DNA from 2 places in the Arthrobacter sp. 10L430 genome. Region 2 is predicted to be linked to the other one. Evidence: riboswitches for the same ligand, from Rfam matches in the RefSeq annotation. Region 2 holds a riboswitch; the other holds the start of a gene.

Region 1 (14,634 bases), on a different contig from region 2:
ATGAAGGCCTCGGCCAGCGTCACACAGCCCGACAGCAAGTAACCGCAGCCTAAAAATCTGAGATCCGCAGGCGGCCGACGCCCGCGGAACCGACAAAACAGCCCCGGAGTTCCTCCGGGGCTGTTTTGTGCTTTGAACCCTTGACTTTCCGGGGTTGCGGAGAATACTTAAGCATGTGCTTAACAATCAGCTGGCGGAGGATTCGGACCTGGATTCCGTGTTCCAGGCGCTCGCCGACCCCACCCGGAGGGCGATCCTTATCCGCCTCTGCGACGGCGCGGCGTCAGTCTCGCAGCTGGCCCGACCGTTTGCCATGAGCCTGCCGGCAATCCTCCAGCACCTGCAGGTCCTGGAGGGCAGTGGCCTGGTCCGCAGCGAAAAGATCGGACGCGTGCGCAGCTGCACCATTGTCCCCGCTGCCGTCCGCCGTGCGGAGGGCTGGCTCAGCTCGCGCCGGACGGCTGAAGAACGCCGCCTCGACCGGCTCGAGTCGTTCCTTGATTCAGATGATCCACCCACAACAACAACCAGGAGTACGCCATGAGCACCCCCATCACGCATGCCAGCTTCACGTTGTCACGCACGCTCAACGCCCCGCCGTCGCGCGTTTTTGAAGCGTTCTCGGATTTCGCCAGCAAGAAGAAGTGGTTTGGCGGCCCGCCGGAGTGGAACCAGGGCGAATCAAGCCTCGAGTTCCGGGAGGGCGGCCGTGAGACGGACGTCGGAGGGCCCGAGGGCGGTTTCGTTTCGACCATGCATGCCCTCTATTACGACATCGTGGATAACGAGCGGATCGTTTATACCTACGAGATGCTGCTGGACGGTCAGCGCACGTCCGTTTCGCTCAGCACGGTGGAGCTTCAGGCTGAGGGCGACGGTACCCTGCTGACGCTGACCGAACAGGGCGCCTACTTCACGGAGGTTGACCAGGTGGCCGGGAGGAAGGAGGGAACCGAAGGCCTGCTCGATGCCTTGCAGGCCTTCGTCGAAGGCCACTGAGCAGCGGCCGCGGCAGGCCGCCGTCGCTCCTCCGCGGTCCCTTAGCGGGCCCTCGGCACCCGGCGGAGAACGACGGCGGAGAGGACTGACGCTCCCGCCATCAGTACCAGCGCGATGGCCGCCGTGATGTGGACGCCCGAGTCGAAGGCCGCCCGGGCGGCCGCGGCGAGGGCCTCGGACAGCGGCGCCGGCAACGTTCCCGCAAGCTCCATGGCCCCCGCCAGGGTTTCCCGGGCCCGGTCCGCGGAGTCTGCCGGCGCCACCTGGGTAACGGCTGCGGGCAGTGCAAGCTGCCTCTGGTACGAGGCGGTCAGGATCGATCCAAGAACGGCCGTTCCGAGCAGTGAGCCCACTTCGTAGCCCGTCTCGGAAATCGCCGCCGCGGCCCCGGATTTCGCGGGCGGCACGGCGCCTAGGATCAGGTCGTTGGAGATTGTTTCGGCGGCACCCACGCCGAGGGCAAGGAGGAGCAGTGCACCAAGCAGCAGGGCCGGTCCGGCGGAGTGGTCGCCAAAAGCCACCAGGGAGTAGCCCGACGCGCTCAGCGACAGGCCGCCGGCCACCACGAACCCGGGCCGAATCTTCCGGACCAGCGGCACCACCAGAAGCCCCGCCACCACGGTGGCCGTCAGTGCGGGCAGCATGGCAGTCCCCGACGCCGAGGGCGACATCCCTTCCAGCAGTTGCAGGTGCTGTGCCAGGAAGAGGATGAAGCCGTTGAAGGAGAACAGCGCCAGCACGTTGGCTGTGATGGCCGTGCTGAACACCCTGTTCCTGAACAGGGACAGGTCCAGCAGCGGGGACGCGAGCCGCTGCTGGCGACGAACGAAGACGAAGCCCATGGCCATGCCAAAGGCAATGATGGACAGGGCCTGTGCGCCCGGGCCTTCGGTGGCCAGTTCCTTGATTCCGTAGACCACGGGCACCATGGTCAGCATTGACAGCAGGATGCTGGGCATGTCCACCCGGCCCGGCCTGGGGTCCCTGGACTCCGGAATGAAGAACGGGCCGAAGATGAGCAGCGGCAGCATGATGGGCACGGCCACGAGCAGGACCGCGCCCCACCAGAACTGCTCCACGAGCCAGCCGCCGAAAATCGGGCCGAGGGCTGCGCCGCCGGAGAAGCCTGCCGCCCAGATTGCGACCGCCAGCCTGCGCCTGTTGGGGTCCGGAAAAATGTTGCGGATGAGCGAGAGCGTGGAGGGCATCAGCATGGCGCCAAAGAAGCCCAGTGCGGCACGGCCGGTAATCAGCCATTCGGCGCTTGGGGCGAACGCCGTGGCGGCCGAGACTCCGGCGAATCCCATGGTGCCAATCAGCAGCAGCCGGCGGCGCCCGATCCTGTCACCCAGGCCTCCCATGGCAACCAGGAGCCCGGCCAGGACCAGGGCGTAGGCGTCCACGATCCACAGCAGCTGCACTCCGGACGTATCCAGGCTCCGCGCGATTGCCGGCAGGGCGAAGGTCAGCGCGGTGTTGTCCACCGCCACGAGGAGGACCGGAAACATGAGCAGACCCAGGGCAAGCCAGTCGCGGGCTCCGCCGTTGGCGGGGGAGGGCTGTGCTGCTGCTTGGGTGGTGGGCTTTTGCTGCTGGAGGTCTGCGGACGCGGTCATAACTTAACTGTACCGTCTGGACGGTACAGTTATCGAACGAATGACCAGAACAGGCATGATGGGAGCCATGGCCAGAAAACCAGTAGCGCGCAGTGCCGTCCTCGACGCCTTTGAATCCCTCCTCATCGAGGTAGGCGAGCGAGCAGCAACCCTGGATGCCGTGGCCGGGCGCGCCGGGGTCTCCAAAGGGGGCCTGCTCTACCACTTCCCGAATAAGGAGGCCCTGATCGGGGTCTTGCTGGACCGCCTGGACGAGCATGCCGAGGCCGATGCCCGGGCCATGGCCACGGCGCCCGAAGGTGCGGCCGCCTACTTCATCAAATCCTCAGTGTGGGCAGACACCCCCCTCGACCGCGTCATTGTGGCGGCAACGCGGCTCGCAGAGGTGGCCCATCAGGAGACCCGGCGGCGTTTCGCCCATATTCAGCAGCGCTGGCTCGATGAGATCGCCAAGGATGTGGGGCCCGGGCTCGCGAAGGCGGTCCTGTACATGGGGGACGGCCTGTATTTCAATGCGATGCTGTCGATCGGGCCGGCCGCGACAGCTGCCGAGACGGCCGCCGACGTCGAGAGCCTGCTTGCCGCGCTGGAGCGGCTCCGGGGCTGACCGGCCGGTGCTGAAAGCGCCGGCGGCAATACCATCCGGCCGCTACGAGACAGTTTGCGGACGCGTTCCGGACATAGGAGAATAGCCTCTGTGGCTGTTGTCACCGCTAACTGAATATGCCTTTGATCTGCGGCGGGAGAGTTCTGCAAGTAGGTACAAGCAGGCGCCGTAGGAGCAAATCCTCCCCAGGAATCTCTCAGGCCCATGTACCGCCGCGGCAAGGCAACTCTGGAAAGTAGCAGGCTGTCCGTCTGGAGTCCCGGGATGATCCCGAACATCAGGACATGCTGTGCTCACCGACGGTGCAAGCGGGGCTGTGCGCAAACCACAGCAACGCGGAAACTCTCAGGTCCAATACAGAGCGGGGAGGAACCCGATCGATGTGGCGTACCCTGCGCCGCCTTAGTTATGGAGTTCCCTTGACTGTCAATTCAGCCTCCACGTCCTTCGTTGACCGGCATATCGGCGCCCGCCGTGAAGCCGACGTCGACGCCATGCTCAAGGCTGTCGGCTACGACACCGTTGATGCTCTGGTTGATACCGCAGTTCCCAACGACATCCGGCAGGATTCCCCGCTGGAGCTTGCCCCGGCCCTGAGCGAAGTTGAAACCCTCGCCGAGCTGCGCAAGCTTGCCGCGAAGAACAAGACGGCCGTGCAGATGATCGGCCAGGGCTACTACGACACCGTGACCCCGCCGGTGATCCGCCGCAACATCCTCGAAGCACCGGCCTGGTACACGGCCTATACGCCGTACCAGCCGGAAATCTCCCAGGGCCGCCTCGAGGCCCTGCTGAACTTCCAGACCATGGTGCAGGACCTCGTGGGGCTGCCCATCGCCAACGCTTCGCTGCTGGACGAAGCAACCGCCGTGGCCGAGGCCGTGCTGATGATGCGCAGGGCCAACAAGAACAAGGCCGCCCACGACGGCAAAACGGTGCTCGACGCCGACTGCCTGCCGCAGACCATCGCCATCGTCAAGGGCCGCGCCGAGGCCCTCGGCTTTGAGGTGGAGGTCGCCGACCTGTCCCAGGGCCTGCCTGACGGCGTCATTAACGGCGTTGTCCTCCAGCAGCCCGGGGTTTCCGGCCGCGTCTTCGACCACTCCGAGGTCATCGCTGCCGCCAAGGAGCGCGGTGCACTGGTGACGGTTGCCGCGGACCTCCTTTCACTGACGCTGATTACCCCTCCGGGCGAGCAGGGTGCGGACATCGCCGTCGGCTCGGCGCAGCGCCTCGGCGTGCCTCTGTTTTACGGCGGACCCCACGCCGCCTACATGGCAGTCCAGAAGGGCCTCGAGCGCTCGATGCCGGGCCGCCTCGTTGGTGTCTCCAAGGACTCTGCAGGAGTTCCGGCCTACCGCCTCGCACTGCAGACCCGGGAGCAGCACATCCGCCGCGAGAAGGCGACGTCCAACATCTGCACCGCGCAGGCCCTGCTGGCCATCGTCGCCTCGATGTACGCCGTGTACCACGGTCCGGACGGGCTGAAGGCGATTGCCGAAACCGCTCACCGCCACGCCAGGACCCTCGCCACCTCGCTGAAGGCTGCCGGGCTGGTCGTCCTCCACAACAGCTTCTTCGACACCGTGACCGTGTCTGTGCCGGGCAAGGCGGCGGACATCATCGCCGCGGCCGAGGCCAGGGGCATCAACCTCCGCAGCATCGACGCGGACACCGTGGGCATCTCCACCGATGAAACGACGACGGCGGCAATTGTCGAGGACGTCCTCGGCGCCTTCGGTGCCACGGCCGTTGAGGCGACGGACGCCTTTTCCCTGGACGCCGCCGTCGAACGCTCGTCCGAGTACCTGCAGCACCCGGTGTTCAACACCCACCGCTCCGAGACCCAGCTGCTGCGCTACGTGCGCCGGCTGTCCGACCGCGACCTCGCGCTGGACCGCACCATGATCCCGCTGGGTTCGTGCACCATGAAGCTGAACGCGACGGCCGAAATGGAAGCGATCTCCTGGCCGGAGTTCGCGTCCATCCACCCGTTTGCCCCGGATTCCCAGACCGAGGGCTGGCGCGAACTGATTGCAGATCTTGAAGCGCAGCTGACCGAGATCACGGGCTATGACCAGGTGTCCATCCAGCCCAACGCCGGTTCCCAGGGCGAGCTCGCGGGCCTGCTGGCCATCCGCGGCTACCACCGTTCACGCGGCGATGACCAGCGCAACATCTGCCTGATCCCGGCCTCCGCCCACGGCACCAACGCGGCCTCGGCCGTCCTGGCCGGCATGAAGGTTGTTGTTGTGGCCACGGCGGCAGATGGCACGATCGACCACGCCGACCTCAACGCCAAGATCGAGCTGCACAAGGACGCACTGTCCGCGATCATGATCACCTACCCGTCCACCCACGGCGTGTACGACGCCGATGTCCGGGAAGTCTGCGACGCCATACACGCAGCCGGCGGGCAGGTCTACATCGACGGCGCCAACCTCAACGCCCTCGTGGGGCTCGCCCAGCCGGGCAAATTCGGTGGCGACGTCTCGCACCTGAACCTGCACAAGACCTTCTGCATCCCGCACGGCGGCGGCGGCCCGGGCGTCGGTCCGGTCGCTGCCAAGGCCCACCTGGCGCCGTTCATGCCCGGCAACGCCGCGACCTGGACCGAAGGTAATGACGTGCCCATCTCCGCTTCGAACTACGGATCAGCAGGCGTCCTGCCGATCTCCTGGGCTTACGTGAAGCTCATGGGCGGCAGCGGCCTGACTGACGCCACCAAGTCCGCGCTGCTCGCCGCGAACTACATTGCGGCCCGCCTGAACGACTTCTTCCCGGTGCTTTACACGGGCGAGGGCGGGCTCGTGGCCCACGAGTGCATCCTGGACCTGCGCGAGCTCACCGCCAGGACCGGCGTCACGGCGGAGGACGTTGCCAAGCGCCTCATCGACTACGGCTTCCACGCGCCCACCCTGGCGTTCCCTGTTGCCGGCACGCTGATGGTGGAGCCCACGGAGTCCGAAGACCTGGGCGAAATCGACCGCTTCATCACGGCGATGATTGCCATCCGGGCTGAAATCGACCAGGTGGCCAACGGCGACTTCAGCGTGGCGGACAGCCCGCTGCGTAACTCCCCGCACACCGCCGCCGTCGTCATCAGCTCCGACTGGGCCCGCGAATACCCGCGCGAACAGGCGGTGTTCCCGGTGCACTCCCTCAAGCAGGACAAGTACTTCCCGCCCGTGGGCCGGATCGACGGCGCCCTGGGCGACCGCAACCTGATCTGCTCCTGCCCGCCGCTTTCCGAGTTTGAAAACTGAGGATCCGCCCATGTCTGAGAACTACACCGCCCTTTACGAAGAGCACAAGAAGCTCGGCGCCTCCTTCACCGACTTCGGCGGGTGGCAGATGCCGCTCAAATACAGCTCCGAGCTGGCCGAACACCGCGCCGTCCGCAGCGCGGCAGGCATCTTCGACCTCTCCCACATGGGTGAAGTCTGGGTCACCGGCCCGGACGCTGCAGCCTTTCTGGACTACGCGCTCGTCGGCAAGATTTCGGCGATGGCCGTCGGCAAGGCCAAGTACTCGCTGATCTGCAAGGAAGACGGCGGCATCATCGACGACCTCATCGTGTACCGCCGGCCCGCTACTGAGGACACCGCACAAGGCGGTACGGACAGGTTCCTGGTGGTGCCCAACGCCGGCAATGCCAAGGTGGTTGCCCAGGCCCTGGCTGAGCGTTCCGCCGGGTTCGACGCCGTGGTTGAGGATGTCTCCGCCGCCACGTCGCTGATCGCCGTCCAGGGTCCCAAGGCCGAGGAGATCCTCCTCCGCCTGGTTCCCGCCGCGCAGCACGAGCTCGTCACCGGCCTGAAGTACTACGCCGCCGTGGAAGTTCCTTTCCTGGTGGGCGGTGCGAGCCAGGAACTTCTGCTCGCCCGCACGGGCTACACCGGCGAGGACGGCTTCGAGATCTTCGTGGACAACGACGACGCCGCCGCCCTCTGGCAGGCCATCGTCGCCATTGCGGACGAAGGGGAGCTGACGCCTGCGGGACTCGCCTCCCGCGATTCGCTCCGCCTCGAAGCCGGGATGCCGCTGTACGGCAACGAGCTTTCCCTCGACGGCGACCCCTTCGCCGCCGGCCTGGGTCCCGTCGTCGCGCTGTCCAAGGATGGGGACTTCGTGGGTAAGGCGGCTCTGAGCGAGCTCAAGGCAGTCGGCGCCGGTTCCACCACTGGCCGCAAGCTGGTGGGCCTCAAGGGGCTCGGGCGCCGTGCCGGGCGCGGCCACTACCCGGTCCTCAAAGACGGCAACGTTGTCGGCGAAGTCACCTCCGGCCAGCCCAGCCCCACCCTCGGCTACCCGGTCGCGATGGCCTACGTCGACGTCGAGTTCACCGAACCCGGCACGGCCCTGGACATCGACCTGCGCGGCAAAACGGAGCCGTTCGAAGTCGTCGCACTGCCTTTCTACAAGCGCTCAAAGTAGGCCGCCCGCCCGGGTACCTCATCGGTACCCGGCCCCGGGGCTGGCCCCGTCGGGGCTGACATCCTCCGCGTGCTCGGTCGCGTAGACGCCCGCTGGGCGGACGTGACGCTCCCTTAGACGCACGCTTCCGGATGCCAGCCCCGAAGGGTGCCAGCAGCTCACCTTTTGAGACGCGCCGCCGCATCGGGACCAACGGGCACCGGCGCCTTCGAAAGCCAAAGGTGCTGGTGGATGGACCGCCTGCCGGGGGTTGGCTCTAGAAGATATCGAAGAGCGACGGTTTCTTTCGGAACTGACGTCTTTTCGAAAACTGTTGGCGTCCAGAACTGAAACCCGGCGGTCGGCGGGTGAGGGGATTCCGGAAGCGTGCGTCTAAGGGAGCGTCGCGTCCGCTCAGCGGGCGCCCTCGCGACCGAGCACGCGGAGGAATTCGCTCATCCGCCAGCCAACCCGGCCACCGCCAGTTTGTAACCCAGCCACAACTGATTTAGCACCAAGTTTTCAAAAGTAAAGGAAAAACACATGGCAAAAGTTGCCCGTGAACTGCAGTACTCCGACGAGCACGAGTGGGTTGCGCGCGAGGCCGGGAACGTTGTGTCCATCGGCATCTCCGCCGTGGCCACGGACGCCCTCGGCGACATCGTGTACGTGGACCTGCCCGAGGTTGGTTCCCCGGTGACGGCGGGGGAAACCTGCGGCGAGGTGGAGTCCACCAAGTCCGTTTCGGACCTGTACTCGCCGGTGACCGGCGAGGTCACGGAAATCAACACCGCCGTCGTCGACGATCCGGCCCTGATCAACAGTGATCCGTACGGCGCCGGCTGGCTGTTCAAGGTCGCCGCCGAATCGGAGGGCCCGCTGCTGTCGGCCGAGGAATACGCTTCAAAGAACGGCGGCGAGCTGTAAGCGCTTCGACCTCGCCGCGGCAAAAACCGCGTAGCGTGGATTAAAACAGCACGACGGCGGGCGGCCGCCACTAGCTGCCGCCCGCCGCCGTACTGACCGGCTGCAAGCCGCGACCCGCGGCCACTCAGTCATCCGGCAGGACCATCTGCCGGGCCACAGCAAGACCTAGTTAGGAACCGACAATGGCTGTTGGAGTCTTTGACCTCTTCTCCATCGGAATTGGCCCGTCCAGTTCGCACACGGTGGGCCCCATGCGTGCTGCCGCGGTGTTTGCAGAGGAGCTTAAGGCTTCCGGAGACCTTGGCCGGGTGGCGTCGTTGCGGGTGGACCTGTACGGTTCGCTGGCGGCCACGGGCCACGGCCACGGCACCATGACCGCGATCCTGCTCGGTCTCGAAGGTTTCCACCCGGAGAAGATCCTGCCTGACGAGGTCGAGGAACGGCTGGCGGCGATCGCCGAGACGGGCACGCTGCAGCTGGCCGGTTCCGTGCCGCTGCCCTACGGGGTGAAGGACATGGTCCTGCGTCCGCTGACGATCCTGCCTAGGCACACCAACGGCATGACCTTCACGGTGTCGGACGCGGACGGCGGGGTGCTGCACAGCGCCACCTTCTACTCGGTGGGCGGCGGCTTCATCGTCCGTGAGGGCGAGGAGGACGCGGCCCAGCAGGAGCTTGAGGAGTCTAAGAAGGAGCTTCCGCTGCCGTTCCGCACCGCCGCGGAACTGCTGGGCCGGTGCCAGTCCAAGGGACTCTCGATCGGCGAGATCATGCTGGTCAACGAGCGCGCGTCCCGCACCGAAGCTGAAATCCGCGAAGGGCTTCTTCACATCTACTCGGTGATGGAGGGCTGCGTGGAGACCAGCCTCAAGCGCGAGGGTCTCCTTCCGGGCGGGCTGAAGGTCCGCCGTCGTGCTCCCGACTGGCACGAGCGGCTCCTGAAGGAAAGCCGGGACCATGATCCCGACTACCGGGACCCGAAGTACTGGCAGGAATGGGTCAACCTGATTGCCCTGGCCGTGAACGAGGAAAACGCCTCGGGCGGCAGGGTGGTGACCGCGCCCACGAACGGTGCCGCGGGCATCATCCCCGCGGTGCTGTACTACGCGCTGCACTTCGCCCCGGGCATGGACAAGGCCACCCAGCAGGACCGCGACGACGTCGTGGTGAAGTTCCTGCTGACCGCCGGCGCCATCGGGGTGCTGTACAAGGAACAGGCGTCAATCTCCGGGGCGGAAGTGGGCTGCCAAGGCGAGGTGGGATCGGCGTCGTCGATGGCGGCCGCGGGCCTGGCCGAGGTCATGGGCGGCACGCCGGCGCAGGTGGAGAACGCCGCGGAAATCGCCATGGAGCACAACCTGGGCCTGACCTGCGACCCGATCGGCGGGCTCGTGCAGGTGCCCTGCATCGAGCGGAACGCAATCGCGGCAGCGAAGGCCATCAACGCCGCCAAGATGGCGCTCTGGGGCGACGGCTCGCACCGGGTGTCCCTCGACGAAGTGATCGTTACCATGCGGGAGACCGGCCGGGACATGAGCTCCAAATACAAGGAAACGGCCATGGGCGGACTCGCCGTCAACGTGGTGGAGTGCTGAGCCGTCAGTTGTTGACGGCTGCCCAGAGGTTCAGGCTCGCGGCGAAGACTACCCACGACAGGTAGGGCAACATCAGCAATCCGGCGGCGCGGCTGATCGGACCGAAGCACAGCACTGTCGCGGCCACAGCCAGGGCGAGGGCGAGGATGATCGCCAGTGCCAGCCAGAGCGCGGCCGTGCCCAGCGCCGGATAGAGACCGAAGAACACGGGCGTCCAGGCCAGGTTCAGGGCCAGCTGAACGCCGTACACCGTGAGCGCTGTCCGGGTTGCGGAGGTCTGAGTTCCGGTTGACCGGGCCGGGGGAGCCTGGCGGCGCCAGACGAGCCACGCGGCCACCGCCATGGCGGTGTAGAGCAGCGTCCACACGGGTCCGAACACCCAGTTCGGCGGGGACCACGGCGCCTTGCTGGCCGAGGCGTACCAGCCGTCGACGTTGTTGATGGTGGCCTGTGAACCGAGGAGGGCCACCAGCGCGGAGCCAGCCAGGAACAGCAGGAGCGCGGCCAGCTGGACGGCTGTTCCCCTGCGGCCGTGCGGATCGCGGCGCTCGGCGGCAACCGGTCCGTGGTCTTTCGTCGCCATGGTTCAACACTTGCCACGGGAAGAGCCAGAGTCAAGGGAGCCTTCGCCGGAGGATGCGGCCGCACCAGCCGCACGCGCCGCATCCGGGCAGCGCCGCACCGCTCGAGCACTCCACAGTGTCAGTCCCGGGTGCCACCATTGAGCTATGTTGAGCACTGGCGGCGGCGGATATGTTCCCGACTTTCTGCGGGTCTCTGTCGAACTGCCCGCCCCCGCCGGTTCCACCGTCCTCCTGGACTACACGCACTTCTCCATCCGGCTTCGAGCTGCGCGCAGGCTGGCCGTCGTGGCCGCCGTCAATATCAACGGGAGCGAACTCGTGCCGCTGGCCCGTGAGGGAATCTGGCATTTTGACACCAGGGTTCCGCGGAACGTGCAGGCCGGCCCCGAGGTTTACCAGAATAATGACCTGGACCGCGGGCATCTGGTCCGGCGCCTTGACCCCGTGTGGGGCGATGAAACCACGGCGCGGACGGCCAACCAGGACACGTTCACCTACTCCAACGCCGCTCCCCAGGCCTCGGACTTCAACCAGGGAGTGGAACTGTGGCGGGGCCTTGAGGACCATGTGCTCAACCACGCGGAACAGTACGACGCCAGGATCAGCGTTTTTACCGGCCCGGTCCTGGCAGATGACGATCTGCCGTACAGGGGAGTGCAGATACCCCGTAAATTCTGGAAAATCGCCGTCTGGACCATGGAGGGGCAGCTGGCCGCCGCGGGATTCCTGCTCGATCAGTCGCCCTTGCTGGGCAAGGAGGAGCTGGCCCGGGCCATCACGGAGCGGCTGCTGGCGGACGAGCCCCCGCCCCTTGGGCCCTTCCGGACCTTCCAGGTGCCTGTGCGGCAGATTTCAGCGTTGTCCGGAATGCCGCTCACGCAGCTGGAAGACGCCGACCGCTTCATTGCCGGTCCGGACGGGCCACGCCCGGACAGCAATGCGATGTTGCTCACGGACACGGCGCAAATACGGCTCTGAGCAGGGCGGCGCCCGGGTGTATCAAGCCCGCAGCCAGACACGGCGGATAGACTTGAGGCTGCCTCACCGGGCACCAGCTGCAGACACGTACGCGAAGATTGGACACGGCACACTTGCGAGAATTCACTGCCCGCTTTGCCTCCTCCGAGGAGGTCGCCAACTGGGATTCCCACGTCACCGCGAATCCGAACGGCGGAAACCTGCTGCAGTCGGAGGCCTTCGCCGACGTCAAACAGCACTTCGGCTGGAAACCCCTCCACCTCGTCTACGAAACAGCCGACTACACGAGCTACAACCTGGTCCTGGAAAAGACCTTTCCGGTGCTGGGTAAACTCTGGTACCTCATCAAGGGGCCCGACGTGGCCGACGTCGAGGATATTTCCGGTATCGCCAGGGCCAACGCGGACTTCGTCAAGAGGGCGCGGCTCGGCGTTTTCGCCATCAAGATCGAACCGGACATCGTGCTCACCGACTCAGCCCGTCAGGCCATCGAAGGGGCGGGGCTGGTCAAGACCCACAACCTGCAGCCCAACGACTCCACCGCGCTCCTGGATATTTCCCCCGAAGAGAACCAGCTGCTCCGGAACCTGCACTCACGCGGCCGCAACGCGGTACGCCGCGCCCTGCGTGAGGGCGTCGAGGTGCGGAACGTGGAGCCCACCGAGGAGAATTTCCGCGCCATGTACGGGCTGATGACCACGACGGTCGAGGCGAAGTCCCAGGTCCGGGTCCGGGAGTACGAGTACTACAGCCAGTTCTGGACCAATTTCATCAAGCGCGGCCAGGGCAGGCTGCTGTTCGTCTACGAGAACGGCGCGCCCTCAGTGGGCGCCTTCGTGATCAACTACGGCCGCAAGGGCACCTACAAGGACGGCGGTTCCCTCCAGAAACGCAGCCAGTACGGCGATTCGCACCTGGTGCAGTGGACAGCGATCAATCAGGTCAAGGAACTTGGCTGCACGGAATACGACTTCTGCGGCACCCCGCCGAGTGACAAGCTCAAGGATAAGTCCAACCCGTTCCACGGACTCGGCCTGTTCAAGACCAGCTTCAGCAAGACCGTCACCGACTTCGTGGGCTGCTACGACCAGGTCATTAGCCCACTGAAATACAGGGCGTGGATGGCCGCGGGCGAGCGGGTGGCGCGGCAGTTGTATACCCGCCGGACCGGACAGCAATTTTACTAAGACAGCCAATTATGCCCAGATCAGCGGCACTGCACGGAGGGAGGCCGGAATGACCAAACAACCCCGCGGAGCCAACAGGCCGCATACCGACGGACTGCCCAAGACGGAACCGCTCTCGCCTTCCCAGCTGCACCAGAATGCGGCGGCCAAGCGCATGCTCCGCCGGCTGGTCCAGGGGGAAAACCCGCCGACGGCGCCGCTGAGCATCGTGGACCGGCTCGCCGGGAGCCCCTACGCCAACCCGATGATCCAGGTCAGCGGCGTTGACACCTCGGCCCGCAAGACCATGGACTTCGCCCTGCACCTGGCCGAATCAATGTTCCGGTATGGGGCCGGTGCCCTCGAAGTGGAGACCAGCATCATCGCGGTCACTGCGGCGCTGGGCCTGAAGAACATCGAAGTGGACATCACCAACCAGTCGGTGGCCATCAACTACGCGCCCAAGGAACAGACGCCCATCGCCCTTCTGCGGGTGGTCCGCTCGTGGACCAACAACTACGCGGGGGTGGCCAAGGTACACCAGCTGGTGACCGACATCGTGGCAGGGGGCGTCGGCAGGGACGAGGCCATCCGCCGGCTCGACGAGATCATCCGCAGCCCCAAGCCCTTTCCCCGCTGGATGGTCACGGTGGCGTTCGGCGTCTTTTCCGCGGTGTTCGTCGGGGTGCTGGGCGGCGGACCGGGAGCGTCCGCCATTGCGTTCGCCTCGAACCTGCTGATCAGCCTTCTGGCACGGCAGCTGGGCCGGTGGCGGGTGCCCGACTTCTTCATCACGGCCGCCTGTTCCTTCGTGGTCACCTTCGTCGCGCTGCTCCTGTGGCGGTTCGGCCCCCTGGCAGGGATCCAGATCGCGCCGGCCATTGTGGTGGTGGGCGGCATCCTGCTGTTGCTGCCTACCGGGCGCCTTGTGTCTTCGGTCCAGGATGCGATCAATGGCTTCCCGGTCACGGCGGCCGGCCGGTTCCTGTCCACCATGCTGACGTTCGGCGCGCTTGTTGCCGGGATTGCCGTCGCGTTTGTGGTCGGTGACATGACCGGCATGGAGACGATCAATGTGACCGAGACGTTCCCTCCCGCGTATGTGCTGTGGGTACAGGTCGTCCTGGTGGCGATTGCCGTCGTGGCCATCGGCATCACTGAACAGACGGCCTGGAAGCTGCTGCTCCCGACGGCGGCCGTGGGCGTGGTGGGCCACCTCGTCCTTATCTGGGGAGAAGCCATCGGCATTGGTCCCCGTTTCGCCCCGGCGCTGGCAGCCGTGGTCATTGGGCTGCTGGCCCGCGTGGTGGCGCTGAAAATGGGCGCACCCCAGCTGGTGGTCGCCGTTCCGGCGGCACTGATTCTCCTGCCCGGGCTCACCATCTTCCGCTCGATGTATGTGCTGACGATTGAGGAATCGGAGATCCTGCTCGGTGCCGGCGGCATGCTCAACGCCGGGGCGATTGTGCTCGGCGTTGCCGGCGGGATTGTGCTCGGCGACACCTTGGCCAGGCCGCTGACCCGGAGCCTGGCGAGCAACGAACGACGGCGGGCACGGCGCCGCTAACGCCGCTAGATCTTCCCGATCGGCAGCTTTTTCTCGGCCTGGAAGTCGTCCTCCACCCGGCCCTTGGCCCAGTAGCCGGACAGAGACACCTGGCTGCGCTCCAGCCCCCGTTCCCGGAACAGCACCTCTCGCAGACCCTTCATGTAGCCCCGTTCGCCGTGCGCAAAGACATCCACCCG
Region 2 (14,634 bases):
GTCGCTGGCGGGAGCCACCGGATCGTGAGGACCAACGCGGGCGCCATCCGCACCAAACTGGTGGTGCTGGCTACGGGGATTCCCATCCTGGACCGGGGCCTGTATTTTCGGCAGGGAGCCCTCACCCCAGGCCCGTCTGGATGAGCTCTTGGACTGGGGAAAACGCCACTTTCCGGGCGCCGACGTAACCCACTCGTGGTCGGGGGAGGACTACCAGGCGACCAACCTCATGCCCTTCTTCGGCAAACTGCCCCGCGGCGGCGGGAAAATCTACTTCGCCACCGGCTACAACAAATGGGGCATGAGCAACAGCATCGCCGCCTCCCTGGCTATCAGCGCAGAGATTCTCGGCGGCCAGCTCCCTTGGGCCGACACCCTCCACCACAGGAAAACCTCACCGGCTGGAGCTGCCGCCGCCATCAGCTTGAACGCCGACGTCGCTAAGACTCTGGCGGACAGCTGGGCCAAGCTGAGGACCGCAAAACCCGACACAAATAACACGGTCCCGGACGAGGGCTCCGGCACCATCCTCCGGCACGACCGCAAACCCGTGGCCGTGTCCACGGTCAACGGGAAGACCTGCCGTCTCTCAGCTGTCTGCACCCATTTGGGCGGGATCGTCAGCTGGAACGACGCGGAGAAGACCTGGGACTGCCCGCTGCACGGTTCCCGCTTCGCCGCCGACGGCCAGGTCCTGCAGGGACCCACAACCAAGGACCTCCCCGCCGCCCAATAGGCCTCGGTACCTCATCCTTGGGGCTTTAATGTGTGAGCGGTTCGAACGCTTCCGGCCGCTTATGCGCCAAAACGCAAGCGGACGACGGCGGGAGGTCCCGCCGTCGTCGGCTCTTCCGGTTCGCTAGTTGGCGTCCCGCGGGTTCTCTGCGCTGCGCCGCAGTGTAGATGTCCGCAGTGTAGATGTCCGGACTGGCAGGACTATGCGGGCGGCCTGGACGGGGTCCAGGCCGGTGACGAGGGTGCCTCAAGGCGCTCAATCCGATGGGACTCCTGACTGGGAATGGCCTTCCGCCAGAGTCTGGAGTGGCGTTTTACTTCAGTGCGAGGCCGTGCTCGTCCAGCGCATCCTCGATGATCCGGAGCGCCTTCGGACCCACGCCATGAAGTTTGGACAGTTCCGCCCGGGCGACACCGGCGAGACTTTGCAGCGATGTGAAACCTGCCCCGGTTAGGGCACGCGTGGCCGGCGCCCCGATCTTGGGAAGAGCGTCGAGCGGTGACGTTGTCATGGTTGCGCTCAGCTCTCGGTCTTCTGCGGGGCGAGTTCGCCGTAGAAGTAGGATGCTGTCACTCCGCCGTCCATGAGGAAGTCGCTGCCGGTGATGAACGCGCCGTCCTGGCCCATGAGGAGAGCGCCCACCGTGCCGACCTCGTCCGGAGTGCCGCCGCGCCCTGCCGGGGACAACCCGATCATGCGGCGGTATCCCTCGCCTCGGGGGCCGGTCAGTTCATCTTTGGCCAGCGGGGTGAAGATGATGCCGGGGCTGATCGTGTTGATCCGCGCGCCGCGTTTGCCCCATCGGACGGCCTCGGCCATCACGCGGAGCGAGTTGCCGCGCTTGGCCAGCTGGTAAGCGTGAAGGGAGTCTGTGACTTGGTCCGGCTGAAGCATCGGGAGCGCCAACAGTTCGTCGGCCGGCGTGGTCGCGAGAGCTGTATTTTCCTCGGGAGTCAGGGCACCCAGGCGGTGCCCTGACTGCGAAGCGATGACCACGCCGGCGCCGCCGGGGGCGATGACGTTCCCGAATTCCTCAAGCAGCACGGCAGTCCCGTACAGGTCCACGGCCAGGATGGTCGCCGGCGACGCTTGGCTGGGAGAGACACCCGCGGCGTGTATGACGCCGGTGACGTCGCCCAACGCCGTGGCCGCCTCGACGAGGGTATGAATGGACTGGCGCGAGGACACGTCGACAATCATTGTGCTGACCTCGAAACCGGCGTTGCTCAGCACCTCGGCCGCCGCGTCGGCGTTGCCCTGATTCAGGTCCGCCAACACAACCTGCTTGCCCGCGCTGACGCGCCGGGCGATTGCCTGGCCGATCGAGCCGGCTCCGATGACAACAATGACGTCGCCCATGATGGTCTCCTGTTCCTTGGTACTTCATCCACCCTAGAAGCCTTCAACCAGGGACGGGAGGCACTGTGAGTACCTGTATCAACAGTCCCTTCCACCTTGGGATCGTCTCCTGTTGTATGGATGTGAACCTCAGCGAGCCCTTTCCTGGGCCGCCAACAACCTAGGAGCAACAATGACCACTCGCCCCAGCACCGTGCTGGTAGTCGGCGCGACCGGCAGCATCGGCCGGCTCGTCGTCGAGGAAGCGATCCGGCAGGGGCACACCACCCGGGCCCTGGTGCGCAACCCTGACAAGGCCCGGCGGCTGCCCAAGGAAGCGGAGGTCGTCGTCGGGGACGTTACCCGGCCCGAGACGCTGGCCGGCGCCGTGGAGGGGGTCGACGCCGTCGTCTTCACCCTCGGCTCGGACGGCGCCGGCAAGGTCGGTGCCGAGACTGTGGACTACGGCGGGGTACGCAACGTTCTGGCAGCCCTGGGCAATCGGACAGTCCGGTTAGCCCTAATGACCTCTATCGGCGTCACCAACCGCACCGGAGCCTACAACCGGTCCACCGAGGCCCACGACTGGAAGCGGCGTTCCGAACGGCTCGTCCGTGCCACCGGCCTGCCGTACACGATCGTGCGGCCTGGCTGGTTCGACTACAACGGGCCCGACGAACACCGGCTCGTCCTGCTCCAGGGCGACACCCGTCAGGCCGGGGACTCCAGCGACGGCGTCATTGCCCGGCGCCAGATTGCCCAGGTCCTGGTCCGCAGCCTCAACTCACCGGGCGCGGAGCGCAAAACCTTCGAGCTCGTTGCAACCGCTGGCACCGCGCCCGCGGACTTCGAGGCCCTGTTCGCCCCCCTCGCAGCGGATCCCACCGGCGGACTCGACGGCGTGCACGATCAGCCGAACATGCCGCTGGACGGCGAGCAGCAACACGTGCGTGAGGAGCTGCGCGTACTCACGCGCTGACGCCCTGCCCCCTGGCGGTCCCAGCACCGCCCGCCCCAGCTCCGATTCTGGAGAAACGAAAGGAAACACAATGCGAGCAACCATCATGTACGCAGCCGGAGACGTGCGCGTGGAGAACGTGCCCGACCCCGTCATCCAGGATCCGACCGACGCGATCGTGCGCATCGTGAATTCGTGTATCTGCGGATCGGACCTGCATCCCTACCACGGCATGCCTGCCTCCGAGCAGGGTAGCCCGATGGGGCACGAGTTCATCGGCGTCGTCGAGGAGACGGGCAGGGACGTGTCCAGGCTGAAGAAGGGCGACTTCGTCATCGCCCCGTTCGCCTGGTCCGACGGGACCTGCGATTTCTGCCGCGAGGGCCTGCAGACCTCCTGCCGCCACGGCGGGTTCTGGGCCGCCGGCGGCATCGGCGGCGCCCAGGCCGAAGCCATCCGCGTCCCGTTCGCTGACGGCACGCTGGTCAAGGCACCGGTCGACGAGGATTCCGCGCTGCTGCCCTCCCTGCTGACCCTCTCCGATGTGTACGGCACCGGCTACCACGCCGCCATTAAGGCCGGAGTGAACGAGCGGACAACCGTCACGGTCATCGGTGACGGCGCTGTCGGCCTGATGGCGGTGCTGTCGGCCAAGCAACTGGGTGCCGAGCAGATTATTCTGATGGGCCGGCACAAGGCCCGCACCGACCTGGGCATCGAATACGGGGCCACCGACGTCGTCGCCGAGCGCGGCGAGGAAGGCATTGCCAGGGTCCGTGAGCTAGCCGGTGGCGACGGCACCCATACGGTGCTCGAGTGCGTAGGACACCGGCCGGCGTACGACCAGGCACTCGGCGTGATCCGTCCGGGCGGTGTCATCAGCCGCGTCGGCGTGCCGCAGTACGAGGATGCCCCGATCGGATTCGGCAGCATGTTCGGCCCGAACGTCACCCTCACCGGCGGCCCGGCCCCCGTCCGCGCCTACATTGAAGCCCTGCTGCCCGGTGTCCTCGACGGCACCGTGAACCCTGGCAAGGTCTTCGACCGCAGCATCAGCCTCGACGACGTGCCCGACGGCTACCGCGCCATGGACAACCGCGAATCCCTCAAGGTCCTCGTCCGCCCCTAGCGCACGTCGCCCCCACTGCTATCCCCCACGAAAGGAAGACCTCATGGCTACATGGCTCATCACAGGATGCTCGACCGGACTCGGCCGGGCTGTCGCTCAGGCAGTGCTCGCCCACGGCGACAACGCGGTCGTCACAGCACGGAACGTCACCACGGTTGACGATCTCGCGGCCGCCTTCCCCGACACGGCACTGGCCCTGCCCCTCGACGTCACCGACCGGGCACAGATCAGCTCGGTGGTGCAGCAGGCCCGGACGCGCTTCGGGGGCATCGACGTGCTCATTAACAATGCCGGCTACGGCTACCGCGCCGCGGTGGAGGAAGCGGACGACGCCGACATTCGGCAACTGTTCGACACTAACGTTTTCGGCGCAGTGGACATGATCAAAGCGGTCCTCCCGGACATGCGCGCGAAAAGGGCTGGGTCCATCCTGAACATCTCCTCCATCGGAGCGCGCATCTCACCGGCCGGCTCCGGATACTACTCGGCAACAAAGTCGGCCCTGGAGGGCCTGTCCGGATCCCTGCACAAGGAACTGCAGCCGCTGGGCATCAAGGTCACCGTCATCGAGCCCGGCGCGTTCCGCACGGACTTCGCCGGCCGCTCACTCACGCAGTCAGCGACGGCGATCGAGGACTACGCAGAGACGGCCGGGAAACGGCGCAAGGAGAACGACACGATCCACGGCACCCAGCCGGGCGACCCAGCCAAGGCGGCAGAAGCGATCCTGGCGGTCGTCAACAGTGCGAACCCGCCGTCGCTGATAGTGCTCGGCAAAGACGCTTTCGACGCATTTGCCGCCGTAGCCCAGGCAGAGCGCGCCGAGCTTGACCAATGGCGGGACCTCAGCCTCAGCACAGGCGTCGAGGGCTGAGGTACGGGCTGCGGCGGGTCAGCTACGTAAACCGCAGCTCAGAGTTCGATGGCCCAGCCTTCTTGGTAGTCACGGTGGTCTCTGTAGGGGGCTGCCATACACATCAGGACGTATTCGCTGGTGCCGTCGACTTCGCTGCGGATGTCGGTGACGAGCGGGACGTTGGCCAGCATCTGTCGTTTCGCGGCGCATTCAGCGAGGATGCGGCCGGGGTTGAACCATGCGATGTAGACCCGGTCTGTGGCTTTGCATTCGAGGTGACCGGGTGCGTGGTCGGCGCGAGCGTCGAGCACGATTCGTTCGTTGGCGGAGTAGAGGGCTGCGGTGTCGCTCCCGGGTCTACCAAACCATTCCCAGGGCGCAGGTGAGGCGGCCAGCGCGATGGCTTCGTCTTCGGCGATCCGGGCTTCGAGGAAGGCGATGATGTCCATGCCCCAATCCTGCCATCCTGCGGGCACCATTTCTGATGCCCATCACGCCCGTTATCCGCCGGCGGGTTGGAACAATTCGACCACGTTGCCGGACGGATCTTCCCTCAGGATCTGCTGACCGCCCGGACCCTTGACGATGTCGTTCCGGAACGCGAGGCCCGCAGCGCGAAGCCGGTCCACTTCGGCCGCGATATCGCTCACGATCAGGTGGATGCGGTTCCATCCCCCCGGGGCAGGCACCGTGCCATCCGGCATTGACCGCCCTGCCGAGCTGGTTGGCCCGCTCAGCAGGAGCCGCAGCCGGCCGCGTACGACGTCGGCGAATGCCGGTGCGGCCCTCATCCTGAGTGTGAATCCGAGGTGCTTTGTGTAGAAGTCGATTGCCGCGTCGACGTCGTCCACCATGTATCGGACGCTGACCATGTCCGTAAGGTCGCTGGGCATGTCTAGATCCTCTGAACTCGTTTGGGAGTACTCGATTGCGTAAAGCAGGAACTGGATTCGCGTGTTCAGTTCGTCCGCCGTGCGGACGAACACCGGGTAATTGTCCTGGTCGGCAGCCCCTTCGGCCGCCGGGTCGGGGATGCTCCAGTGCACCCTCGCAGGCGGCCCCGGGAAATCGGGGCATACCTCCCGTACGCGGTCGCAAAGGCTGATCACATAGTCGAACCGGTGCTCTGCGAACTCACTCAGATGCTTGGAGCGGGCGCCGCTAATGTCAATGCCGCGCTCACGCATCACGCGTACGGCGTTGGGGTGCAGGTCCTTGGGGTGACTGCCCGCACTGACGGCTTCGATTTGGGAGCCGCCGAGGCTGGCCAAGATCGCCTCGGCCATCTGGGATCGGGCGCTGTTTCCCGTACACAGGAACAACACACGAACGCGTGGCTGAACCGGCTGAAGGCCAGGACCGCCCGCGGGCGGTGTCAGCACAGCGGGAACCAGCCGTAGGCCGGGGTGAAGCGCCGCACCGGCTTCGGCGAGCCGTTCGCGATACAAAGCCAGGTTGAGGCTGCAGTACGTGTCACGTCCGTCGGCCGAGCTGCGCCGCATGGTCAATCAATATATTTTGATTGATTTGCACCGATTTGATGCCGGCCGGTAGGCGCTATGGGGAGAGGCACCAAACGCAGGACGACGACGGTAGGACATCCCGCCGTCGTCCACTTTGCATGCGGTTCTGAGCCCTGTTCGTCGGAAGCGCCCCGGGGTTACGATGCCGTGTGACCTTCACCCACGGCTACGCGGACAACGACGGCCTTCTCATGTACTACGAGGTCCACGGCCGGGTGGTGCCCGGCCAGCCGCCGCTGCTCCTCATCCCGGGAGGCGGCTCCACCATCGGCACCAACTTCAGCGAACTCATCCCGCTGCTGGCCGAACAGCGCCAGGTGATTGCCGTTGAGGAGGAGGGCCATGGCCGCACCCAGCCGACCCGCCGCCCCCTCACCGCCGGGAACTCCGCCGGCGACATCCTCGCCGTTTTGGAGCAGCTCAACGTGGAAACCGTGGATGTGCTGGGATTCAGCGCCGGCGGCCACACCGCCATCGCGCTGGCACTAGGGCATCCCGCCGCGGTCCGGCGCCTCATCGCCGCCTCTACGTTTGTGAGCCGCGATGCCGTGCCGGACGAGTTCTGGGACGGCATGGCGAAGGCCACCCTGGACGACATGCCCGACACCTACAAGGATGCCGACCGCAGTCTCAATCCCGAACCGGGCCACCTGGAGCGACTCTTCGAACTGGACAGCCGGCGCATCCTGGACTTCGCCGGCTGGTCCGACGACGAGCTGCGCACCATCAAAGCCTCCACGCTGGTGGTGAGCGCAGACCGCGACGTTGCCACTGCCGAGCACGCCGCGAGGATTGCCAGCGTCATCCCGGGCGCCCGCCTGCTGGTCATCCCCGGTGGCCACGGCGATTACCTCGGGGAGCTGGCGGCCAGTGCCGGGGACCTCCGGACGATGCATGCCACAGTCCCGTTCCTGCTGCGGTTCCTCGACGACTGAGTCTTGTTGTAGGGGAGCGGCACCCAAAGCAAGCGGACGACGGCGGAACGTCCCGCCGTCGTCCGCTTTGCTGCCCTGCTGGCGGCTTTCTCGAGGCTGCAAAAGGACTCATTTGACGTATATTTTGCATCCAGGCCGGAGAGCAGATAATGTGTGAGCCGTGTCACCCACCAGTGGCACGGCTTATGATCTGCGGCGGGAGAGTCCTGCCGGTACGTTCAGCAGGCGCCGTAGGAGCAAATCCTCCCCAGGAATCTCTCAGGCCCACGTACCGCCGCGGCAAGGCAACTCTGGAAAGCAGTCCGGGAAACCGGGCTCACCGACGGTGCAAGTGGCGCCTGCTAACAGCAGGCAAAGCGGAAACTCTCAGGTCCAATACAGAGCGGGGAGGAACCCGAATCATCGTGGCACTCCAGTGCCACCTGAATTATGGAGTTCCTCACATGACGATCCAGTCGTCCCCGTCCACATTCGCAGACCGCCACATCGGCGCCCGCCGCCAAACAGACATCGACACCATGCTCAAGGCTGTCGGCTACGACAGCGTGGATGGCCTCGTCGACACTGCAGTCCCCGATTCCATCCGCCAGGAAAAGCCTCTCAGCCTGGACAGCGCCCTCAGCGAAGTTGAAGTGCTCGCCGGGCTGCGCAAGCTGGCTTCCAAGAATAAGACGGCCGTGCAGATGATCGGCCAGGGCTACTACGACACCGTCACGCCGCCGGTCATCCGCCGCAACATCCTCGAAGCCCCGGCCTGGTACACGGCCTACACGCCGTACCAGCCGGAAATCTCCCAGGGCCGGCTCGAGGCGCTGCTGAACTTCCAGACCATGGTCCAGGACTTGACGGCACTGCCGGTCGCCAACGCGTCCCTGCTGGACGAGGCCACCGCCGTCGCCGAAGCCGTGTTGCTGATGCGCCGCGCCAACAAGAACAAGACGGCCCGCGACGGCAAGACCGTTATCGACGCCGACTGCCTGCCGCAGACCATCGCCATCGTGCAGGGCCGCGCCGAAGCACTTGGTTTCGAGGTGGAGGTTGCCGACCTGTCCCAGGGCCTGCCCGACGGTGACATCAACGGGGTCGTACTCCAGCAGCCCGGGGTTTCCGGCCGGGTGTGGAACCAGTCCGGTGTGATTGCAGAGGCGAAGGAACGGGGCGCGCTGGTCACCGTGGCAGCCGACCTTCTGGCCCTGACGCTGATTACCCCTCCCGGTGAGCAGGGCGCCGACATCGCCGTCGGCTCCACGCAGCGACTGGGCGTCCCGCTGTTCTTCGGCGGCCCGCACGCGGCCTACATGGCGGTGCGCGAAGGCATGGAACGCACGCTGCCTGGCCGTATAGTCGGCGTCTCCAAGGACAACGCCGGCGTCCCCGCCTACCGCCTGGCCCTGCAGACGCGCGAGCAGCATATCCGCCGCGAAAAGGCCACCTCCAACATCTGCACCGCGCAGGCCCTGCTGGCCATCGTCTCCTCGATGTATGCCGTCTACCACGGCCCCGACGGCCTGAAGGCGATTGCCGAGACCGTCCACAACAACGCCAGGGCCCTCGCCGCCACGTTGAAGGTCGCTGGCCGGGAACTGGTCAGTGAATCCTTCTTCGACACCGTCACGGTCCGCGTGCCCGGCAAGGCCCGGAAGGTCATTACCGCTGCCGAGGCCCGGGGCATCAACCTGCGCTTTATCGATGCGGACACGGTTGGCGTGTCAGTCGATGAGACGACGACGGCGGAGGTCCTCTCCGCGGTGGTCGTCGCCTTTGGCGCCGGTCCGGTGGTGGCGGCCAAGGGTTTCGAACTGCCCGAGACTGTGCTGCGTTCTTCCGATTTCCTGCAGCACCCGGTGTTTAACACCCACCGCTCCGAGACCCAACTGCTGCGCTACATCCGCAAGCTCTCGGACCGGGACCTCGCCCTGGACCGCACCATGATCCCGCTGGGCTCGTGCACCATGAAGCTGAACGCCACCGCCGAGATGGAGGCCATCTCCTGGCCGGAGTTCGCCTCCATCCACCCGTTCGCCCCGGATTCCCAGACCGAAGGCTGGCGGGAACTGATCGGCGGCCTGGAAGCCGACCTCGCCGAAATCACCGGCTACGACCAGGTGTCCATCCAGCCGAACGCCGGTTCCCAGGGCGAGCTTGCGGGCCTGCTGGCAATCCGCGGCTACCACCTCTCCCGCGGCGACGACCAGCGCAACGTGTGCCTGATCCCGGCCTCGGCCCACGGCACCAACGCGGCCTCCGCCGTCCTGGCCGGAATGAAGGTTGTTGTAGTCGCCACGGCGGCCGACGGCACGATCGACCACGCCGACCTCAACGCCAAAATCGAGGCCAACAAGGACGTCCTGTCCGCGATCATGATCACCTACCCGTCCACCCACGGCGTGTACGACGCCGATGTGCGTGAGGTCTGTGACTCGGTGCATGCGGCCGGCGGCCAGGTCTACGTCGACGGCGCCAACCTCAACGCCCTCGTGGGGCTCGCCCAGCCTGGCAAGTTCGGCGGCGACGTGTCCCACCTGAACCTGCACAAGACCTTCTGCATCCCGCACGGCGGCGGCGGCCCGGGCGTCGGTCCGGTCGCTGCCAAGGCCCACCTGGCGCCGTTCATGCCGGGCGACGCCAACAAGGCCGCTCACGAGGCAGGGCATGGTGTGGCGATCTCGGCTTCGCGCTTCGGCTCGGCCGGTGTGCTGCCCATCTCCTGGGCCTACGTGAAGCTCATGGGCGGGGAGGGCCTGACTGAGGCCACCAAGTCTGCGCTGCTCGCGGCGAACTACATTGCTTCCCGCCTGAACGAGTTCTTCCCGGTGCTGTACACCGGCGAAGGCGGACTCGTGGCGCACGAGTGCATCCTGGACCTGCGAGAACTGACGGCCAGGACCGGCGTCACCGCGGAAGACGTGGCCAAGCGCCTGATCGACTACGGCTTCCACGCGCCCACCCTGGCGTTCCCCGTTGCCGGCACGCTGATGGTGGAACCCACCGAGTCCGAGGACCTCGCGGAGATCGACCGCTTCATCGACGCGATGATCACCATCCACGCCGAGATCGAACAGGTCGCCGCCGGGGACTTCACACTCGCGGACAGCCCGCTGCGCAATGCACCGCACACCGCTGCCGCCGTCATCAGCACCGACTGGGCCCGCAAGTACCCACGCGAGCAGGCTGTCTTCCCGGTCCCGACGCTGAAGCAGGACAAGTACTTCCCTCCGGTAGGCCGGATCGACGGCGCGGCAGGGGACCGCAACCTGGTCTGCTCCTGCCCACCTCTTTCCGAGTTTGAAAACTAAGGATTTCTGATGACTGAGAACTACACCGCGCTCTACGAAGAGCACAAGAAGGCCGGCGCCTCCTTCACCGACTTCGGCGGCTGGCAGATGCCCCTGAAGTACTCCTCTGAGCTGGCCGAGCACCACGCCGTGCGCAACGCTGCCGGCCTGTTCGACCTCTCCCACATGGGCGAAGTCTGGGTCACCGGCCCGGACGCCGCAGCCTTCCTGGACTACGCGCTGGCCGGCAAGCTGTCGGCGGTTGCCGTCGGCAAGGCCAAGTACTCGCTGATCTGCCAGGAAGACGGCGGCATCATCGACGACCTGATCTCCTACCGCCGCGGGGAGGAAAAGTACCTCGTGGTGCCGAACGCCGGCAACGCCGTCGTGGTCGCCGCCGCCCTGGCCGAACGGGCCGCCGGCTTCGACGTCAAGGTGGAGGACGTTTCTGCCGAGACGTCCCTGATCGCCGTCCAGGGACCGAACGCAGAAAGCATTCTGCTGGCGCTGGTCCCGGGCGAGCAGCACCCGTTCGTTACGGAGCTCAAGTACTACGCCGCCGTCGAGGTCGAAATCAACGGACAGGAACTGCTGCTGGCCCGCACCGGGTACACCGGCGAGGACGGCTTCGAGATCTACATTCCCAACGAGGACGCAGCAGGCCTGTGGGAGGCATTGCTGGAGATTGGCGCCGGGCACGGGCTCATCCCCGCCGGCCTCGCCTGCCGCGACTCCTTGCGGCTGGAAGCCGGCATGCCGCTCTACGGCAACGAGCTCTCCCGTGAAGGCAACCCTTATGCCGCAGGCCTGGGCCCGGTTGTCTCCCTCGCCAAGGAATCCGACTTCATCGGCAAGGCGGCCCTGAGCGAACTCAAGGCAGCCGGCACCGGCTCCACCACTGGCCGCAAACTGGTGGGCCTCAAGGGCCTGGGCCGCCGTGCCGGCCGCGGCCACTACCCGGTCCTCAAGGAAGGCAACGTCATAGGCGAAGTCACCTCCGGCCAGCCCAGCCCCACCCTCGGCTACCCGGTCTCGATGGCCTACGTCGACGTCGAACACGCTGCGCCGGGCACCGCCCTGGACATCGACCTGCGCGGCAAGGCAGAGCCGTTCGAAGTCGTCGCACTGCCTTTCTACAAGCGCGAAAAGTAAGTCCCGTACCGTCGGGACCGGCATCCTCCGCGTGCTCGGTCGCGTAGACGCCCGCTGAGCGGACGTGACGCTCCCTTAGACGCACGCTTCCGGATGTCGGACCCCGACGGAGCCACCATAAAGGGCGCCTTCGAAAGCCAAGGGTGCTGGGGTGTACGGCCTGCCGCTGGTTGAGCTTGTCGAAACCGAGGCCACAGCAAGCTCGATCATTGGGGGTTGAGCTTGCCGACCCCCGCAGCCGAACCACCAGATTTCAAACGTAAGGAAAAAACATGAGCAAGGTTGTTGCTGAACTGAAGTACTCCGCAGAGCACGAATGGGTTGCTGCTGACGGGTCGGGGCCTGTGGGGATTGGTATCTCCGCCGTGGCTGCCGATGCGCTCGGCGACATTGTGTACGTGGACCTGCCCGAGGTCGGCTCGGCCGTGACCGCGGGGGAGACCTGCGGCGAGGTGGAGTCCACCAAGTCCGTCTCGGACCTTTATGCACCGGTGACGGGCGAGGTTGTCGAGATCAATGACGACGTCGTTTCGGATCCGGCGCTGATCAACAGCGATCCGTATGGTGCCGGCTGGCTGTTCAAGGTCGCCGTGACCGAAGAGGGCCCGCTCATGTCGGCCGAGGAATACGCTTCAAAGAACGGCGGCGAGCTGTGAGCGGGGCAAGCGCTGCAACGGCAACCTTCGAAGCCGTAGCGTCCGCGAGCCTGAACGCCACTCTCGCCGAACTGGATCCGGAGATCGCCGCGAAGATCGACGACGAACTGACCCGCCAGCGCACCGGTTTGGAAATGATCGCCTCGGAGAACCACACCGCCGCTGCCGTGATGCAGGCGCAGGGCTCCGTGCTGACGAACAAGTACGCCGAGGGCTACCCGGGCAAGCGCTACTACGGCGGCTGCGAGCACGTTGACGTGATCGAGCAGCTCGCCATCGACCGGGTCAAGGCCCTGTTCGGCGCCGAATACGCCAACGTCCAGCCGCACTCCGGCGCGCAGGCCAACGCCTCGGTCATGCACGCCCTGATCCGCCCGGGCGACACCATCATGGGCCTGAACCTGGCGCACGGCGGTCACCTGACCCACGGCATGAAGATCAACTTCTCCGGCCGGCTCTACAACGTGATCCCTTACCAGGTCCGCGAGGACGACCACCGGATCGACATGGCAGAGGTCGAACGCCTGGCCCAGGAGCACAAGCCGCAGCTGATCGTCGCCGGCTGGTCCGCGTACGCCCGCCAGCTGGACTTCGCCGAGTTCCGCCGGATCGCTGACTCCGTGGGGGCCTACCTGATGGTGGACATGGCGCACTTTGCCGGCCTCGTGGCCGCGGGGCTGCACCCGTCCCCGGTCCCGCACGCCCACGTCACCACCTCCACCACGCACAAGACCCTCGCCGGTCCGCGCGGCGGCATCATCCTGTCCAACGACGCCGATATCGCCAAGAAGATCAACTCCGCGGTGTTCCCGGGCCAGCAGGGTGGACCCCTGGAGCACGTCATCGCCGGCAAGGCAGTGGCGTTCAAGATCGCCGCCTCGGCCGAGTTCAGGGAACGCCAGGAGCGCGTGCTGGCCGGCGCCCGGATCCTGGCCGAGCGCCTGGTCCAGCCGGACGTCACCGCCAAGGGGATCAACGTGATCTCCGGCGGTACCGACGTGCACCTGGTCCTCGTGGACCTGCGCAACTGCGAGCTCAACGGCCAGGAAGCCGAGGACCGCCTCGCGGAAATCGACATCACGGTCAACCGCAACGCCGTCCCGTTCGACCCGCGCCCGCCGATGGTCACCTCGGGGCTGCGGATCGGCACCCCGGCGCTGGCGACCCGCGGTTTCGGCGAGGCTGCGTTCACGGAGGTAGCGGACATCATCGCCGAGGCCTTGATCGCCGACGCTGGCGCAGACCTGTCCGGACTGCGCTCCAGGGTAGAGGCACTCGCCGAAGCCCACCAGCTGTACCCGTCTGTCGCCAGCCTCGCAGGTTGATCTTGTCCGTCGCTGGTTGAGCTTGTCGAAACCAGCGTCCCCGGCTCCGGGGCTGGCGGGCCCCAGTTTTCACGCGTGCTCGCTCGGACCTCGCTTAGACGCACGCTTTCGAAAACCGCGGCCAGCCGGCCCCTCGGAGGGGCCCGTCGCCTTGGTGACGGGGCAGCGGCGACTGGCCGGGCATCCGGCAGCATGCGTCTAAGGGAGCGTCACGTCCGCACAGCGGGCGTCTTCGCGACCGAGCACGCGGAGGAATCCGGCCAGGCGCCACCCATCCCGACTACATCCCCGCCCGACCACTTACCTAGTTAGGAACCGACAATGGCTGTTGGAGTCTTTGACCTCTTCTCCATCGGAATAGGCCCGTCCAGTTCACACACGGTGGGCCCCATGCGTGCTGCCGCGGTGTTTGCCGAGGAGCTTAACGCTTCCGGAGACCTGGACCGGGTGGCGTCGTTGCGGGTGGACCTGTACGGTTCGCTGGCGGCCACGGGCCACGGCCACGGCACCATGACCGCGATCCTGCTCGGCCTCGAAGGCTTCCACCCGGAGAAGATCCTGCCGGACGAGGTCGAAGAACGGCTGGCGGCGATCGCCGAGACGGGCACGCTGCAGCTGGCCGGTTCCGTGCCGCTGCCCTACGGGGTCAAGGACATGGTCCTGCGTCCGCTGACGATCCTGCCTAGGCACACCAACGGCATGACCTTCACGGTGTCCGACGCGGACGGCGGGGTGCTGCACACCGCCACCT

Evidence for each region. A riboswitch is a leader RNA that binds a small molecule or an ion and turns the genes downstream of it on or off. The one in region 2 is predicted to bind glycine.
Region 1: it holds a riboswitch for glycine, as region 2 does, so the genes downstream of both, gcvP (aminomethyl-transferring glycine dehydrogenase) here and gcvP (aminomethyl-transferring glycine dehydrogenase) in region 2, are expected to answer to the same signal.

Annotation. Positions count from the first base shown of each region.
Region 1 is NZ_JBFTJD010000029.1:11,624-26,257, forward strand. Features, by position in the region: gene AC1DDG_RS18870 (Dps family protein) at 1-42, shown strand, start outside; gene AC1DDG_RS18875 (ArsR/SmtB family transcription factor) at 176-544, shown strand; gene AC1DDG_RS18880 (SRPBCC family protein) at 541-999, shown strand; gene AC1DDG_RS18885 (MFS transporter) at 1,041-2,615, opposite strand; gene AC1DDG_RS18890 (TetR/AcrR family transcriptional regulator) at 2,683-3,222, shown strand; glycine riboswitch at 3,346-3,444, shown strand; gene gcvP (aminomethyl-transferring glycine dehydrogenase) at 3,642-6,488, shown strand; gene gcvT (glycine cleavage system aminomethyltransferase GcvT) at 6,499-7,659, shown strand; gene gcvH (glycine cleavage system protein GcvH) at 8,182-8,565, shown strand; gene AC1DDG_RS18910 (L-serine ammonia-lyase) at 8,748-10,160, shown strand; gene AC1DDG_RS18915 (TspO/MBR family protein) at 10,165-10,743, opposite strand; gene AC1DDG_RS18920 (DNA/RNA non-specific endonuclease) at 10,889-11,722, shown strand; gene AC1DDG_RS18925 (lipid II:glycine glycyltransferase FemX) at 11,836-12,909, shown strand; gene AC1DDG_RS18930 (threonine/serine exporter family protein) at 12,959-14,455, shown strand; gene AC1DDG_RS18935 (siderophore-interacting protein) at 14,461-14,634, opposite strand, start outside.
Region 2 is NZ_JBFTJD010000019.1:1,655-16,288, reverse strand. Features, by position in the region: gene AC1DDG_RS15660 (NAD(P)/FAD-dependent oxidoreductase) at 1-144, shown strand, start outside; gene AC1DDG_RS15655 (Rieske 2Fe-2S domain-containing protein) at 149-736, shown strand; gene AC1DDG_RS15650 (helix-hairpin-helix domain-containing protein) at 1,050-1,247, opposite strand; gene AC1DDG_RS15645 (SDR family oxidoreductase) at 1,256-2,095, opposite strand; gene AC1DDG_RS15640 (SDR family oxidoreductase) at 2,268-3,053, shown strand; gene AC1DDG_RS15635 (alcohol dehydrogenase catalytic domain-containing protein) at 3,124-4,161, shown strand; gene AC1DDG_RS15630 (oxidoreductase) at 4,205-5,035, shown strand; gene AC1DDG_RS15625 (DUF6221 family protein) at 5,074-5,466, opposite strand; gene AC1DDG_RS15620 (arsenate reductase/protein-tyrosine-phosphatase family protein) at 5,518-6,519, opposite strand; gene AC1DDG_RS15615 (alpha/beta fold hydrolase) at 6,690-7,475, shown strand; glycine riboswitch at 7,662-7,759, shown strand; glycine riboswitch at 7,761-7,866, shown strand; gene gcvP (aminomethyl-transferring glycine dehydrogenase) at 7,919-10,771, shown strand; gene gcvT (glycine cleavage system aminomethyltransferase GcvT) at 10,781-11,902, shown strand; gene gcvH (glycine cleavage system protein GcvH) at 12,175-12,558, shown strand; gene glyA (serine hydroxymethyltransferase) at 12,555-13,883, shown strand; gene AC1DDG_RS15590 (L-serine ammonia-lyase) at 14,205-14,634, shown strand, end outside.